4 regions of the Halobacillus ihumii genome follow, and region 1 is predicted to be linked to each of the others. Evidence: riboswitches for the same ligand, from Rfam matches in the RefSeq annotation. Region 1 holds a riboswitch; each other region holds the start of a gene.
The links. A riboswitch is a leader RNA that binds a small molecule or an ion and turns the genes downstream of it on or off. The one in region 1 is predicted to bind S-adenosylmethionine.
Positions count from the first base shown of each region.

Region 2: linked by a shared signal. The riboswitch ahead of G6R08_RS13245 (methionine ABC transporter ATP-binding protein) and the one ahead of G6R08_RS03820 (methionine ABC transporter ATP-binding protein) in region 1 are both predicted to bind S-adenosylmethionine.
Region 3: linked by a shared signal. The riboswitch ahead of G6R08_RS14785 (sodium:solute symporter family protein) and the one ahead of G6R08_RS03820 (methionine ABC transporter ATP-binding protein) in region 1 are both predicted to bind S-adenosylmethionine.
Region 4: linked by a shared signal. The riboswitch ahead of G6R08_RS16135 (sulfite oxidase-like oxidoreductase) and the one ahead of G6R08_RS03820 (methionine ABC transporter ATP-binding protein) in region 1 are both predicted to bind S-adenosylmethionine.

Region 1 is NZ_CACVAO010000001.1:712,931-716,578, forward strand. Features, by position in the region: gene G6R08_RS03810 (MetQ/NlpA family ABC transporter substrate-binding protein) at 1-328, opposite strand, end outside; gene G6R08_RS03815 (methionine ABC transporter permease) at 356-1,024, opposite strand; gene G6R08_RS03820 (methionine ABC transporter ATP-binding protein) at 1,017-2,042, opposite strand; SAM riboswitch class I at 2,219-2,329, opposite strand; SAM riboswitch class I at 2,466-2,571, opposite strand; gene G6R08_RS03825 (TlpA family protein disulfide reductase) at 2,650-3,066, shown strand; gene G6R08_RS03830 (hypothetical protein) at 3,063-3,383, opposite strand; gene G6R08_RS03835 (thioredoxin family protein) at 3,485-3,648, opposite strand, start outside.
Region 2 is NZ_CACVAO010000001.1:2,646,406-2,650,053, reverse strand. Features, by position in the region: gene G6R08_RS13255 (MetQ/NlpA family ABC transporter substrate-binding protein) at 1-427, opposite strand, end outside; gene G6R08_RS13250 (methionine ABC transporter permease) at 443-1,105, opposite strand; gene G6R08_RS13245 (methionine ABC transporter ATP-binding protein) at 1,095-2,123, opposite strand; SAM riboswitch class I at 2,210-2,325, opposite strand; gene G6R08_RS22480 (GntR family transcriptional regulator) at 2,809-3,000, opposite strand; partial or broken gene G6R08_RS13235 (glycoside hydrolase family 32 C-terminal domain-containing protein) at 3,423-3,638, opposite strand.
Region 3 is NZ_CACVAO010000001.1:2,980,313-2,983,960, reverse strand. Features, by position in the region: gene G6R08_RS14790 (CoA-acylating methylmalonate-semialdehyde dehydrogenase) at 1-340, opposite strand, end outside; gene G6R08_RS14785 (sodium:solute symporter family protein) at 382-1,884, opposite strand; SAM riboswitch class I at 2,106-2,214, opposite strand; SAM riboswitch class I at 2,414-2,518, shown strand; gene G6R08_RS14780 (LLM class flavin-dependent oxidoreductase) at 2,632-3,648, shown strand, end outside.
Region 4 is NZ_CACVAO010000001.1:3,248,925-3,252,572, reverse strand. Features, by position in the region: gene G6R08_RS16140 (acetyl-CoA C-acyltransferase) at 1-722, opposite strand, end outside; gene G6R08_RS16135 (sulfite oxidase-like oxidoreductase) at 735-1,400, opposite strand; SAM riboswitch class I at 1,471-1,571, opposite strand; gene argH (argininosuccinate lyase) at 1,664-3,034, opposite strand; gene G6R08_RS16125 (argininosuccinate synthase) at 3,027-3,648, opposite strand, start outside.

The DNA.
Region 1 (3,648 bases):
CGCCAAGGTTCGCAAAATCGTATCCGTGTTCAGCTTCCTGCGCCTTTAAGTAAGGGATGTGCTGGAAGTAATTCGCATCAATTCTTCCTTCAGATAAATCCTTGTTCGGTAAAATGTAGTCCTGATATTCTTCGATTTTTAGTGAAATTCCTTTCTCTTTAAGAATCGGTTTTGCTTGCTGAAGAATTTCAGCGTGCGGCACACTGGTTGCTCCCACTTTGATTTCCGTTTTTCCTTCATCAGAAGAGGAACCTTCTTCAGAAGAACCACATGCTGAGAGTAGCAAGATAAATAATACAGCAAGAACACTAGTCCATAATTTTTTCATTCTTTCCATCCCCTTTTTTATAAAATTTTATCTTTTATCCAATTTGCGGGAAATCAAATCTCCAATGAATTGGAATATAAATACGATCACAACAATTAAGAACGTACACACAAGCACAACACCAAAATCACTGCGCTGGAATCCGTAAAAGTATGCAAAGTCACCAAGTCCCCCTGCACCAATCACACCTGCTACCGCCGTGTAACCAATCAGCGCAATGGCTGTTACCGTAATTCCTGATATTAAGGCTGGCATTGATTCTGGCAATAGAACCTTGAAAATAATGGTGGAATATTTTGCTCCCATTGATTTTGCAGCTTCAATAACGCCTTTATCCACTTCCTTCAAGGCAATTTCCACCAATCTAGCATAGAAAGGTGCGCCCCCAATAATAAGGGCTGGAAGAGCGGCTTTAGGTCCCCGAATCGTCCCCATTAGAAAATCGGTAAACGGAAATAATAACAGTATTAAAATAATAAAAGGAATGGCTCGAAATACGTTAACTATTGCTGCTGTGACCCAGTTTAATGGTTTGTTCTGCCATAATCCTCCCGGGCCTGACAGGTATAAAAGCAACCCAAGTAACAATCCAAGAATAAATGTTCCTGCTACTGAAATGCTTGTCATAAATAGAGTTTCATTCGTTGCTGTAATCATATCCTGCATTTCAACGTTCGCGAACAATCCATTATTCATTTGGGTTCACCTCCACTTGTACAGAAGTGGTTTGAATGTAGGCGATCGCCCTGTCTATTTCTTCTTTATCGCCAACAAACTGTACAAATAAGGTGCCATAAGCTCCTTTTTGTGTTTGCGTGATTTTCCCATGAAGAATATTTACATCAATTGTAAATTCTCTGGAAAGTTCACTGATAAGAGCCTGGTTCGTACTTTCACCAATAAAATGAAGTTTTACGATCTCACCGGTTTTGTATGTTTCATTGATAAGTCCTAATGAATGTTCACGATCAGGATCACCCATTACTTGGTCAACAAACCGTTTCGTAACTTTTTGTTTTGGATATAAAAACACATCCAGTACATCACCTGACTCAACAATTTTCCCTTCTTCCATTACGGCGACCCGATGACAAATTTTTCGAATCACATGCATTTCATGAGTGATCAAGACGATCGTTAATCCGAGCTTTCGGTTAATATCCACTAACAAATCCAATATAGAGTCTGTGGTTTCAGGATCAAGTGCTGAAGTTGCTTCATCACACAAGAGTACTTTGGGATTGTTAGCTAAGGCTCTGGCAATTCCCACCCTTTGTTTCTGACCACCGCTCAATTGTGAAGGGTAGGAACCACCTCTGCCCGACAACCCCACCAAATCGATTAGTTCATTTACGCGTTTTTTACGCTCTTCTTTTTTTATCCCGGCTATTTCTAACGGAAAGGATATATTATCGTAAACTGTTCTTGACCAAAGCAGATTAAAATGTTGAAAGATCATGCCTATTTCCTGTCTGGCCACTCTCAGTTTACCTTTCTTTAGTTCAGTAACATTTTCGTTATCAATGGTTACACGTCCGCTACTCGGCTCCTCAAGACGGTTCAAAAGCCTGATAAACGTACTTTTGCCAGCACCACTGTAACCAATGACTCCGTATATTTCACCCTTATCAATATCCAAGTCCAGCTTATCAACTGCACGGACATTTTGATCTTTCGTATAAAAAACTTTTGATAATTCCTTAATCGAAATCAACGCTGCGCCTCCTAAAAACAAGCTGCAATTCCCTATGTTCGAAAACTACACTGATTAAAGCTGCTCAGTAGATGAACTACCTTTTAAAGGGAAAAGCGCTATAGCCATAAAATAAATTAAAAAACGCCTTTCTGTTGAGAACAGAAAGGCGTTTACACGTCTTGATATCTTCTGTTCTCTCATCTGCCAAAGCATAAAGCTTTGCAGGAATTGGCACCTTTTCAAGTTATAAACTTGACGGTTGCCGGGCATCAACGGGCCAGTCCCTCCGCCTCTCTTGATAAGAGATACGTATATTCATATTTTCAAATGTAGTTTTCTTAATGATACAAACAGGATTTTAGCACCACTGGCTTTAAACTGTCAACAAAAATCGACATAAAAAAATCTCTTCCTTTTAGAAGAGATGACTTTTTCATTCTCTTCTCATCTTTCAAAGCTCTCTGCTTTGCTGGAATTAGCACCGTATTGTAAGAAAACCGGTTGCCGGGCGTCAACGGGCCAGTCCCTCTGCCTCTCTTGATAAGTGAAGATGTCGATATTTATAATAAGAATATGTTAGCATGGGGTTGCATTCTCGTCAATGAAAAAGTTAGGAGGAGCCTAGATGAACGAGGAAAATGACTTTGAATTATCTTTTATTCATTCTCACGAAACATACCGATTAACAGAAGATCATGGAAAAGTAATCATGATCACTTTTTGGGCTTCCTGGTGCCCTGATTGTGGAGTGGATTTGCCAAAGAAAGAGCAGCTCTTCAAATCCTTAGATAAAGAAAAAGTAAAGATGATCACAATAAATGTGAAGGGGCGGGAGAGAAATAACAATGACGGGAGAATTTTTACGGAGAAATTTCTCACCCAGCCAACTTTGGAGGACAACGGAATGGAAGTGTATAACCAGTATAAATGCGAAGGAGTACCTACTACCATACTCATTAACAAAGATGGGGATGTAACGCATAAATTTGGTGATAAAACCTCATTTCTCACCATTGTAGAAGCTGTTGGTACTCTAATCTAATGAGACAGCATTAATAACGATTCTATTAAAAGTACATCACGATACTCTCCTTCAATTCTAACGATAGACTTCGGGAGCGCAGTAAGTTTAAGGTTTCCTCCTAACAACTGGTGAAACACTTTATAAGTGGAGGAAATCTGTAAACGATCCGTAAGGTCCTTTTCACGCGTGAGCCTCATTCCATCTTTTGAAATATAAATCTTAATATCATAATTATTTGCTTGAATGGTTAAAAGTATTTTTCTTTTTTTCCACCTTGGAAGTAGATCTGACCTGTCATTAACTCGATTGATCCACTCTTCCACCAACTCAACCAAACTAATCCCCCCTTATAACTTCACAATAAAATTTCGTGATGTAGAGGGGAGATACCTGCCTTATTCCCTTAGAATCGTTCGCCATTTCCCGGGAAATCAAGCTACTTTTTTACATATTGCGCTATTCTCTCTAACATATGTGGGACAGAGTGGAATGCATAGATCTTCTCAACCACCCCGCCCTCCTTCGTAATTAGCATACACGGAACACTTTCTATTTTAAAATCTTGCATTAGTTTCGGGTGTAATGAAGCATTTAACTCAT
Region 2 (3,648 bases), 1.9 Mb from region 1:
GTCCCATGTTTGTCGCCTCTTTTGGCAGGGCAATGGAACTACCCTCTGGAATATTTTTTACGTCCTTATATTTTTCAGAGTAGATCCCCATAGGAGCAATAATGGTTGTTGCAATGGGCTCAAGATCCAAATTGCGTTCTTTAATAAAGGAATTAAAGTAAGAGACCGTTTGAAAGGCATTTAAATCAATATCGCCGGCAGCAAGTGCCAAATTAGGGCGCACATAATCAGAAAATTCAACGAGCTCAATTTTGATTCCTTCTTCGGCCGCTTTCTCTTTCACCTTTTCCCAAATGGGAACACCGGACCCATTCAATCCAACTTTAACAACTTCATCGGTGCCTGTAGCCCCGCTTTCTTTATTACATGCAGCAAGTAACGTTCCTACTGCTAAGATTATTCCGAGTAGTACGGTCAATTTTTTCATTATAAATCCTCCCGTTTATTGTCTTTTCATTTTTTTGGATAATATGTTTCCTATTGTTTGGACTACTTGCACAATGAGTACGAGTAGAAGGACCGTAATGATCATAATGTCTGTTTCAAAACGCTGGTAACCATAGGCTATTGCTAAGTCACCGAGGCCTCCGCCCCCAACAAAACCAGCCATCGCGGATGCCCCAACTAATCCGATCGTTGCAATCGTTAAATTCAACATGATTGAACTTAGTGCTTCGGGCAAGTACACACGAAAAATAATTTGCCATGGAGAAGCTCCCATAGCTTCTGCGGCTTCTATGACTCCTGGCTTCACTTCTAACAAGCTACTTTCTACTAACCTTGCAATATAAGGACCTGAGAATAAGACGAGTGGCACCACAGCAGCTGCCGTCCCTATTGATGTCCCGACTATAAATCTAGTTAATGGCAAAATAGCAACAAGTAGTATAATGAAAGGAATCGAACGGAAAAAGTTTATAATTATGCTTAACCCTTTAAAAAATGCGCTATTCTGAATAAGTCCACCTCGTCGTGTAACGACGAGCGCAATTCCTAGTGGAACTCCAATAAGTGTTGCTGCAACTAACGAAATGCCTACCATGATTAAAGTTTCGCTAGTTGCTTGTAAAATCCGGGGCCAAAATTCTGCTAACTCAACCTGCATCGGCTTCTACCTCCTGTACGGTTACTGTTCGTTGAATATAATCTAGTGCTCTCAAGATCTCCTTATCATCGCCTTGCAATTCCACAACTAACTGCCCAAATGGGATGCCTTGAAGTTCGGTAATTTGCCCAAACAATACATTTACTTCTACTTGATAACTTTTAGTGACTTGTGAAAAAATCGGCTGACTGGCCTTTTCTTTTACAAAAGTTACACGATAGACATGTCGTCCTCCACCACGCTCTTCAATTCCTGAAAGTATAGAGGCCGGAATATCACTTTCCATCACTGAATTGACAAAGTTTTTAGTCGTTGGGTGTTGAGGATTAGAGAATAGGTCAAAAATAGAACCTTCCTCAATTACACGGCCACTTTCCATGACAGCAATGCGATCACAAACCTCGCGAACCGCATTCATTTCATGTGTAATCATCAATATCGTAAGGTTATATTCATCTCGAACTCTTTTAAGCAATTGAAGAATGGACCTCGTTGTTTCTGGATCAAGTGCTGACGTGGCTTCATCACATAGTAAAATATCAGGGGAAGTAGCCAGTGCACGGGCGATACCCACTCGTTGTTTCTGGCCGCCAGATAATTCATCAGGATATTGATGTGCCTTGTCTGAAAGGCCTACAAATTCCAATATCTCTTCAACTCTAGCTTTAACCTTTTTCTTCGGAGTTCCTGAAATAATTAAAGGAAAAGCAACATTATGTAGAACTGTTTTAGATTCTAATAAGTTGAAGTGTTGAAAAATCATCCCAATGCGCTTGCGCACTTTCCTTAGACCTGGTTTTGATAACTGTGACAAATCCTCACCATCTACTAATATACTCCCTTCAGAAGGTCTTTCTAAAAGGTTTACCAATCGAACGAGTGTACTTTTCCCAGCTCCGCTGAACCCAATAACCCCAAATATCTCACCTTTATCAATGGTTAGGTTCACTCGATCAACTGCTCGCAAATCATTCCCATTATGTTGATAAACTTTCGAAACCTCATCAAACTGGATCATTTCTTATCCCCCTTATTTAACACGAAAAAGCCCCTCTTCTCGAAAAATTAGAAGAGGGGCTTTCAAACTTAATAGAAAACCGGCTCTCCTCATCTTTCAAGTGCACATGCACCTGCTGGAATTGGCACAGTTTCTAATGAACTTCATTAGTCCCGCTGCCGAGGTTTCAAAGGGCCAGTCCCTCCACCTCTCTAGATAAGAAGATAAGCTTATTATTTTTTAAATGATGTGAATTATCATAATATAGACAAAGTCTTTTGTCAATCCATGTATTTCCTACATCATGCCGCCCATACATCATTAGGTTTTTCGAGACTTTTCCACCCTCCATTTAAATGCGAATCTTTAAAACTGAAACTATTAAAATAGAACGTGCGTTCGCACACCTTCGTAAGGTTGTTTTTCCTCGTTACTTTTCTTGTTACCTTTTAAAAAGTCACATCTTTTTGACACCAAACTCCCCCACCACTTTCGATAGAGAAGAAAATTGATTGTAGCAACTTGAGATCCGGGAAACGGAGGATTTATTTTATGGGAATACATATCGAGATATATAGCTTTTATGGAGAACGGGGGGTTTACGAGCGTACGATAATTATTACGGTTGGTTTCCTTCGTTCTAAAACAAAATAAAAAGTAATTAAGAAATATAGAAAATGAATAAAATGTGATTTTAACGTGAGCATTATGTGGTCAAAAATAACAAGCCTAGTGCCTCTCTTGCAGGTGACCGACTAGCATTATATGTTTTTGCAATATAATTTCCGGAAACCGTTTCACCCGGTTTCAATTCACCCCCTATAATCTCAAATCGCATTTGACTAGCAGTCTCCTTTCCCTTCGAAGAACAAGGCAGACGGTCAATTGGAAATCGCATTATTCTCACCTCACTTTCTTTTGTATACGTTGTATTTAAGTGGGTTGTACTACAAACAACTTAATTTGTAAACGGTTTTTTTCTTTTCCTCTCTAAGGATAATACTTTCATTTCCATGTAGAAAGAAACAATGGTAAAAAGCCCTCAAAAATGAAAGCTCAAATGAATGAAACATCGACCCTTCTTGATACCAAACCCCTATACTTTAATAATAAAGGTAGGAAGAATTCTTATGTCGAGAAAATTTGATCAGGGCTGCTGGTTGTCCAATATTTAAAGACAGACTATAGATGAAGGGAAAAACTCAGTTTATTAAACGTAATCATAAAATTAACTAAAATGTATTTTTCTGCTATGGACTCTGCACAACCCACAACCTATTCCCTCCTATTAGCATATTTTGAAAACATAGAAGGGAGGTTTTATTTATGGATGGAACCCATATGTTTAATTTCTACATGTTCAAAAGTTGCCATTCCCCCTTCGGAGAAAAGGGTGATTCCTTGGTCATCCTTTGGGGGAAAGATCCGATTGGATTTAACAAATTTCCCATCATCGATAAACACCTCAATATTTGTTTTATCAACTAATATCTTCAGATGAACACTATTTTTATTATTATCGAAGGGTGCCCAGCTTTAGATATTC
Region 3 (3,648 bases), 2.3 Mb from region 1:
CACATTCAATCCCGCGCTGAACCTCTCCATAAGCCTCTTTAAAGCTTTTTCCGTTTTCAATGGTAATCAGCTCGGCCAGCTCATCCCAATGGTCGACGAGCAATTGCTGGTATTTAAATAAAATACGCGCCCGCTTTGGAATAGCTACCTCCTTCCATGTTTCAAAAGCTACAGCTGCTGCTTCTACAGCATTGTCAACGTCCTCGTCTGACGAAATCGGGACACGGGCGATCACTTCCCCTGCAGCGGGATTCAGCACCTCTTCCGTTTGCTCTGATTTCGGTGTAATCCATTTTCCACCTACATAATTCTGAATGGACTTTACTTCTGTTTGTGTCAAAACTCTCATCCTCCTTCAACTAATTTGTCTGGTTTACTGCCTTATAGTACATCTTTTAAGAAAACATCTCGTTGTTCCTCAGTCACTTTAGCTGTCGTAAGCAGACAAGTTACGATCATCACCACGAATCCAGCTGCTGCAGCCAGGAACAAGGAAATATAAATATTTTCGAATACGTTCAAACTTGTGAACACTACATACAGTCCCGTCCCTGAAAGCAGTGAGGCGATCGCACCGTAGCCGTTCGACTTTTCCCAAAGATAGCCGAGAACGATCGGTGCCAGCAAGCCGCTAATAATCGCTGAGAAACTGAACTGTATCAGAATCGCAAGCGAATCCGGCCGATCGAGCGAGAGGTAAAAGGTGACCAATCCAACGAACACGAGCGAGCCTTTTGCCACTTTGACAGAACGCAAATCGAGCGCATGTTGAGATAGCTTTGTTTTTGACAAAATCGGTGCAAGCACCTTGTAAAGATCGTTGCCGATGCTTGAAGTGATGCTTAAATACAAGCTGTCAGTACTCGATAAAATCGCAGAAATGATTCCAACGATAATAATCGCACCAATGATCGGCGGAAACGCTTCTAATACATAAGCCGGAATGGCCGAGTCCGCACTGCCAAGGGAGGGTGCGATCACGCGAGCCGCCAGACCACCTAAGACCATCAAAACGGTAATGAAGAACATGCCAAGCCCAGCCGACAGTGTAAACGGCCGCAGCTGCTCCTCCGTTTCCAGGGACAATACCTTATTCAGCAAATGCGGCATAACCACAAAGCTGATATGTAAAAACTGTACCGACAATATGGCCAGCACACTGTTGTACGGTCCATTTAACGGAGCGACGAGTTCTGGATCGATCGCTTTCAACTGGGAGGAAAGCTCGCCAAATAAATTCAGTCCCCCGCCAATCGTCCAGAATAATGAGGCAAAGATTAGAAGCGATGTAATCACCATCAGAGCCCCTTGAATCCCATCCGTGACGATTTGAGCAAAAGCGCCGCCAAGGCCAATATAGAGAATCGTAATTGTTACCCCGGCGAGAATCCCCCAGAAGTACGGAATGCCGAGGACCGTTTCAAAGATCGTCGCTAACCCGACATTCTGCCCGACAATGTAGTACACATTAAACAGTACTAGAAACGTAACAAGAACTTGCAAGGTTTTGCTGTTGTATCTCCTTCCGAGCCATTCAGGAAGTGTCGACACTCCGCCGAACTTCTTGCCATATCTCCAGAACTTTTTGGCAAAAAGCAACAGCGCGATCCAGCCAGCGCCAAAGCCGCCAAGTGTGTACCATAACACGGCCACACCATGCTCATAAGCAAGCCCAGGCACTCCAATAAACAAATTGGCACTGGCAAAGCTCGCGGCATAGCTTGCCCCGACCAGCCACGGGTTTACCTTTCCTCTCGCTGTAGCAAACCCGTTCATCGATTTACTAAATTTATTCCCCTTTTTCCCAATCCATGTGACAAAAATGAAATACAAGACTAGTAGACTAACAAGCGTCCAGAACAGTGGTCCCGTAATGAGCTGCATTAGTGATGTCCCCCTTTCGTAGATTTTTGGTAGCTTCGATTCCAAATTAGTAATCCAATTCCCCAGAAAGCTGCTAAGGCGATCCAATAGATGGTAAACATGTTCTTCTCTCCTTTTCACTGATCATAAAATTCATCTGTTACGCAACATCTTTTTTTCCGGGACCAAATAAAAAAGCCCCTTTCAAAAGAAAGAGGCTGAAATATGTAGACTGCTCCAACCTCTTATCTTCCAGACATCCATCTGTCTGTTGGAAGTAGCACCGTTCCCCTAATAGGGTGGTTGCCGGGCGTCATAGGGCCAAATCCCTCAGCCAACTCTTGATAAGAGTGAATTCGTTATGAAATTAGTTCAAATAATCTGATAACCAGCATCATAGCAGAGGTAAGAATTCCCTGTCAATCACTTATTTTTTAAAATTTCCATAATCCCCATGCCTGTAAGGTAAAGTACAGAATATTTCTAAAACGTTATTGACACCTTTTCCGTTATGCTGTATATTTTGTATCAACTTAATAGTTATTGATATTTCTTATCCCGAGAGGTGGAGGGACTGGCCCTTTGAAACCTCGGCAACAGACTGCATCAAGTACTGTGCCAATTCCAGCAAGCGGGAACGCTTGAAAGATAAGGAAGAGCTCTCATACATGTACGGTTATCAGCCTCTTCTTTTTCTTTTAAAAGAAGAGGCTTTTTCATGTACTTGAAGCAAATTTACATAGCGCAAGAACTTAAGGAGGAATCACAATGACGAAACAAATTATCCTAAATGCCTTTGAAATGAATAGCGCGATGCACAATTCCCACGGATTGTGGAAACATCCAAGAAGTCAGCGCCACCGCCGTTATAAAGACTTAGATTATTGGATGGACTTAGCAAAACTATTAGAAAGAGGCAAATTTGATGCCGTGTTCCTCGCCGATGTGCTGGGAATCTATGACGTGTATAAAAAAAGTAAAGATCCCTCGATCCGCGATGGGCTGCAGGTGCCGTTAAATGATCCTGCCCTCGTGATCCCGGCGATGGCCAGCGTGACGAAGCATTTGTCCTTTGCGATGACGGTCAGTACGACTTATGAAGCGCCATTTGGAAATGCCCGTCGTTTCTCTACTCTCGATCACCTGACAAAAGGGCGAGTCGCTTGGAACGTAGTGACCTCTTACCTGCCAAATGCGGCACGCAATTTTGGCTTAGAGAATATGATCAAGCACGATGAACGCTACGATATTGCCGATGAATATCTCGATGTGTCTTATAAACTCTGGGAAACGAGCTGGGAAGATGACGCGTTTGTGGAAGATGCCGAAAACAACACACTCGTTGATCCAGAAAAAGTTCATGAAATTAATCACCAAGGAAAATACTTTTCCGTAGAAGGACCGCACCTAAGTGAACCCTCCTTACAGCGGACACCTGTCATCTATCAAGCCGGCACATCCGAACGAGGACGCGAATTCGCCTCTAAGCACGCCGAGTGCATCTTTGTCGGTGGTCCGACACCCGAGCGAATTCGCTACTATGCCGATGATATTCGCAAGCGTGCGGAAAACCACGGCCGTAATCCAGACAACATTAAAATCTTCTCCTTCCTTAGTGTGATTGTTGGCGAAACGACTGAGGAAGCGGAGCAAAAGTTTGAAGAATATGCACGCCACTGGAGTCCGGACGCCGCGAAAGCCCAGTACGGAGCAAGCGGGTACGACATTGGCGAGTATGAAGAAATGGATCCCGATCTTCCTTTTGAATACACGAAGTCTACGGAA
Region 4 (3,648 bases), 2.5 Mb from region 1:
TGTGAAGCGTTTCCTGCCGTAATCGTGCCGCCTTCTCTAAAGGCAGGAGGCAGCTTGCTTAATTTTTCAAAGGTAGACTGCGGCCTGATTCCTTCATCACTTACAACCTGTTTGCTGCCAGCCTGAACAGGTACAATCTCATCATTTAACCAGCCTTCTTCCTGCGCCCGGGCTGCCTTTAATTGCGACTGCAAAGCAAATTGATCTTGTTGTGCCCTGGTAATCTGGCGGTCTTCGTTTTGAAGATCTGTCAGCTCGCCCATGGAAGAATCCGTCAAAGAACACCAAAGACCATCGTTAATTAATGTGTCTGTGAACTCAACAGGACCTGTAGTCAGCCCGTTACGAATGGCCGCCACATGAGGAGCATTGGTCATGGAATCAAATCCGCCGATAAGGTATAACTCCCCTTCCTCAAGCTTAATACGTCTAGCCGCATCCGCCACCGATGCAACCCCTGCCAAACATACATTATTAATCGTAATGGCCGGCACCGACCATGGAATACCAGCTCCTGCTGCAACTGACCTGGCAGGATTCTGTCCTTGTCCCGCCTGGATAACTTGTGCCAAAATAACTCCATCCGCATTCAAGGCCTCCGGCACACGCTCCGCCAGCGCCTTAGTCGCTTGAACCCCAAGATCCTTCGCTCCTAATTTGGATAATCCGCCTTTCCATTTGCCAAATGGTGTACGGACACCATCTAAAATGACAACACTCATTGTCCAACCTCCTTAGTAATCAAAATCCTTTTCTTTCCATTTACCCTTTTCCATAACTTCACTCTCATCAGTAAAGCGCTGTTCTTTAAACGGATCCCCCTCGTTATGAAACCCATTTTGTTCCCAAAAACCCGGCGTATCTGATCCCTTAAACTCAAAACCTCTGATCCACTTGACGCTTTTCCAAAAGTACAAATGCGGGATGACGAGCCGGAATGGATAGCCATGCTTTTCAGTCAGCGGCTTGCCATTATAAGAATGAGCCAGGATCACATCGTCCGCTAACAAATCTTGAAGGTCGATATTAGCTGTATAATCATAATCCCCACTCACCATCACGTACTGATTGTCTTTAGGAATCTCTAACCCATCCAGTAAATCTTTTAGCAGGACTCCTTCAAATTCACTATCGAACTTTGACCATCTCGTCACACAGTGAATATCACAAACAACTTTCGACTGTGGCAGCTCCATTAAATCCTGATATGAAAAACGAAGCGTTTCATCACCAGCCCCGGCGATCTGAAAATCCCACTCTTCTAGGTCATAGGACGGAACTTCACCAACTGTTAAGATCGGAAATTTCTCTGTTAACACTTGACCCGGCGGCAGCCGCCCGCCAAACCGCTCGGTAACCTGTGGGTCCTTTGACCGCTTCAATCGTTCCGCCTTATTCATCTCAATCACCCGCTTTATGAATAATAAAAAGCCTCTTTCAAAATGAAAGAGGCTGAAGATTTGCTTCGACCTCTCATCTTCCGGACTATGTCCGTTGGAAGTAGCACCGTGTCTATAGACCGGTTGCCGGGCGTCAAAGGGCCAAATCCCTCAGCCTGCTCTAGATAAGAGTAAGTAAACGTAATTAAGTTACTTGCCATGTTACAAATAAACTGTACGAAAGTCAATAATATTTAGAAAATTACATGAAAAGCGCTGCCTTCCTACACATGCTGCTTAGCTAACTCAAGCTGCTGTGCCACTTGTTCAAATCCAGTGCCGCCTTCACTATTTCGAGCAGCCACAACTTGTTCAGGCGCTAATTTTTCAAAGATATCCTCTTCAAACAGCTCAGAAAATCCTTTATACTCATCAAGTGTCAAATCAAGCAAAAACTTTTGCTCCTGAATCGCATACAGCACAATTTTGCCGATCACCTCATGCGCCTGACGAAACGGCATTCCCTTCACGGCTAAATAATCAGCGATATCCGTCGCATTAGAATAATCCTCGTTCACCGCCTGACGCATATTAGCATTCTTAACTTCCATCGAAGCAAGCATCGGAGCAAGCAGAGAAAGCGCACCATCCAACGTCTCCACCGTATCAAACATGCCTTCCTTGTCCTCCTGCATATCCTTATTGTACGCAAGCGGCAGCCCCTTCAGAAGGGTCAGCAATCCCATCAAATTACCATAAATCCGCCCCGTTTTACCACGAAGCAATTCAGGCACATCCGGGTTCTTCTTCTGCGGCATAATACTTGACCCCGTACAAAACGCATCATCAAGCTCAATGAAATTAAACTCCTGACTGCTCCACAGAATCAGCTCTTCCGAAAGTCTTGATATATGGGTGATTAAAATGGATGATATTGACAAAAACTCCAGAATAAAATCCCGATCACTGACGGCGTCCAATGAGTTTGGATAAACGTGATCAAATCCGAGTTTCTCAGCCGTCATCTGACGGTCGACTGGATAAGGCGTTCCAGCAAGCGCTGCTGCACCCAGCGGGGACCAGTTAATCCGCTTCACACTATCCTTAAGACGCTCTTTATCCCTCTCAAACATCCAAAAATACGCCAGCAAATGATGAGCAAACGAAACGGGCTGGGCTCTTTGCAAGTGTGTATATCCCGGGAGGATCGTTTCTACATGAGCGTCCGCCTGATGAACAAGTGCTTCCTGGACCGCTTCGACCAACTGTATTAAATGATGTGTCTTTTCTTTCAAATATAAATGCATATCTGTCGCCACTTGATCATTTCGGCTTCTCCCGGTATGGAGCTTACCACCCACAGGGCCAATCTCTTCAATCAGCAGCTTTTCGATGTTCATATGAATATCTTCTTGTTCAACCGAAAACTCCACTTCTTCGTTTTCTATTTTTTTCTTAATGACCTGTAAGCCCTCTTTGATTTGGGAGACTTCCTCTTGTGAAATAATTTGGCAATCCCCTAGCATCTCCACATGAGCTAAACTTCCCTGAATATCGTGTAAAGCTAGTTTAACGTCAAAGCCGATCGAAGAGGTGTACTCTTCGACCAGTTTGTTCGTTGGCTTCGTAAAACGTCCTCCCCAAAGTTTACTCATACACACTCACCGGCTGTTGTGAAGCATTTTTCTCCTCACCTTTATGCACATCTGCATGAACTTTAGTTGGCAGTCCCCACAATTTAATGAAACCAACTGCCGCATCGTGATCAAACGCATCATGCTTCGAATACGTGGATAGTTCATCATTATAAAGACTGAGCGGTGATTTCTTGCCGATAACAGTATGGTGACCTTTAAACAGCTTCACTTTCACCGTACCCGTAACTGTTTTCTGAGTTTCGTCCACAAACGCTTGCAGAGCAGGCTGTAAAGGTGAATACCATAGACCATCGTAAATCATTTTAGCCATTTGCTGATCAACCGTTGCTTTATACTGTGATACTTCACGCGTTAACGTCAGGAATTCTAGTTCTTTGTGTGCGTTAATTAAGATCATCGCACCTGGATTCTCATATACTTCTCTCGATTTAATACCGACGAGACGGTTTTCGGTATGATCAATACGTCCGACGCCGTGCAGTCCGCCTAAATCATTTAATTTTTCGATAAGGGGAACAATGTCCATTGGCTGGCCATTTATGGCAACAGGAATGCCGCTATTAAACTCGATATCTATTACATCTGGTGAATCTGGTGTTTTCTCAACAGGA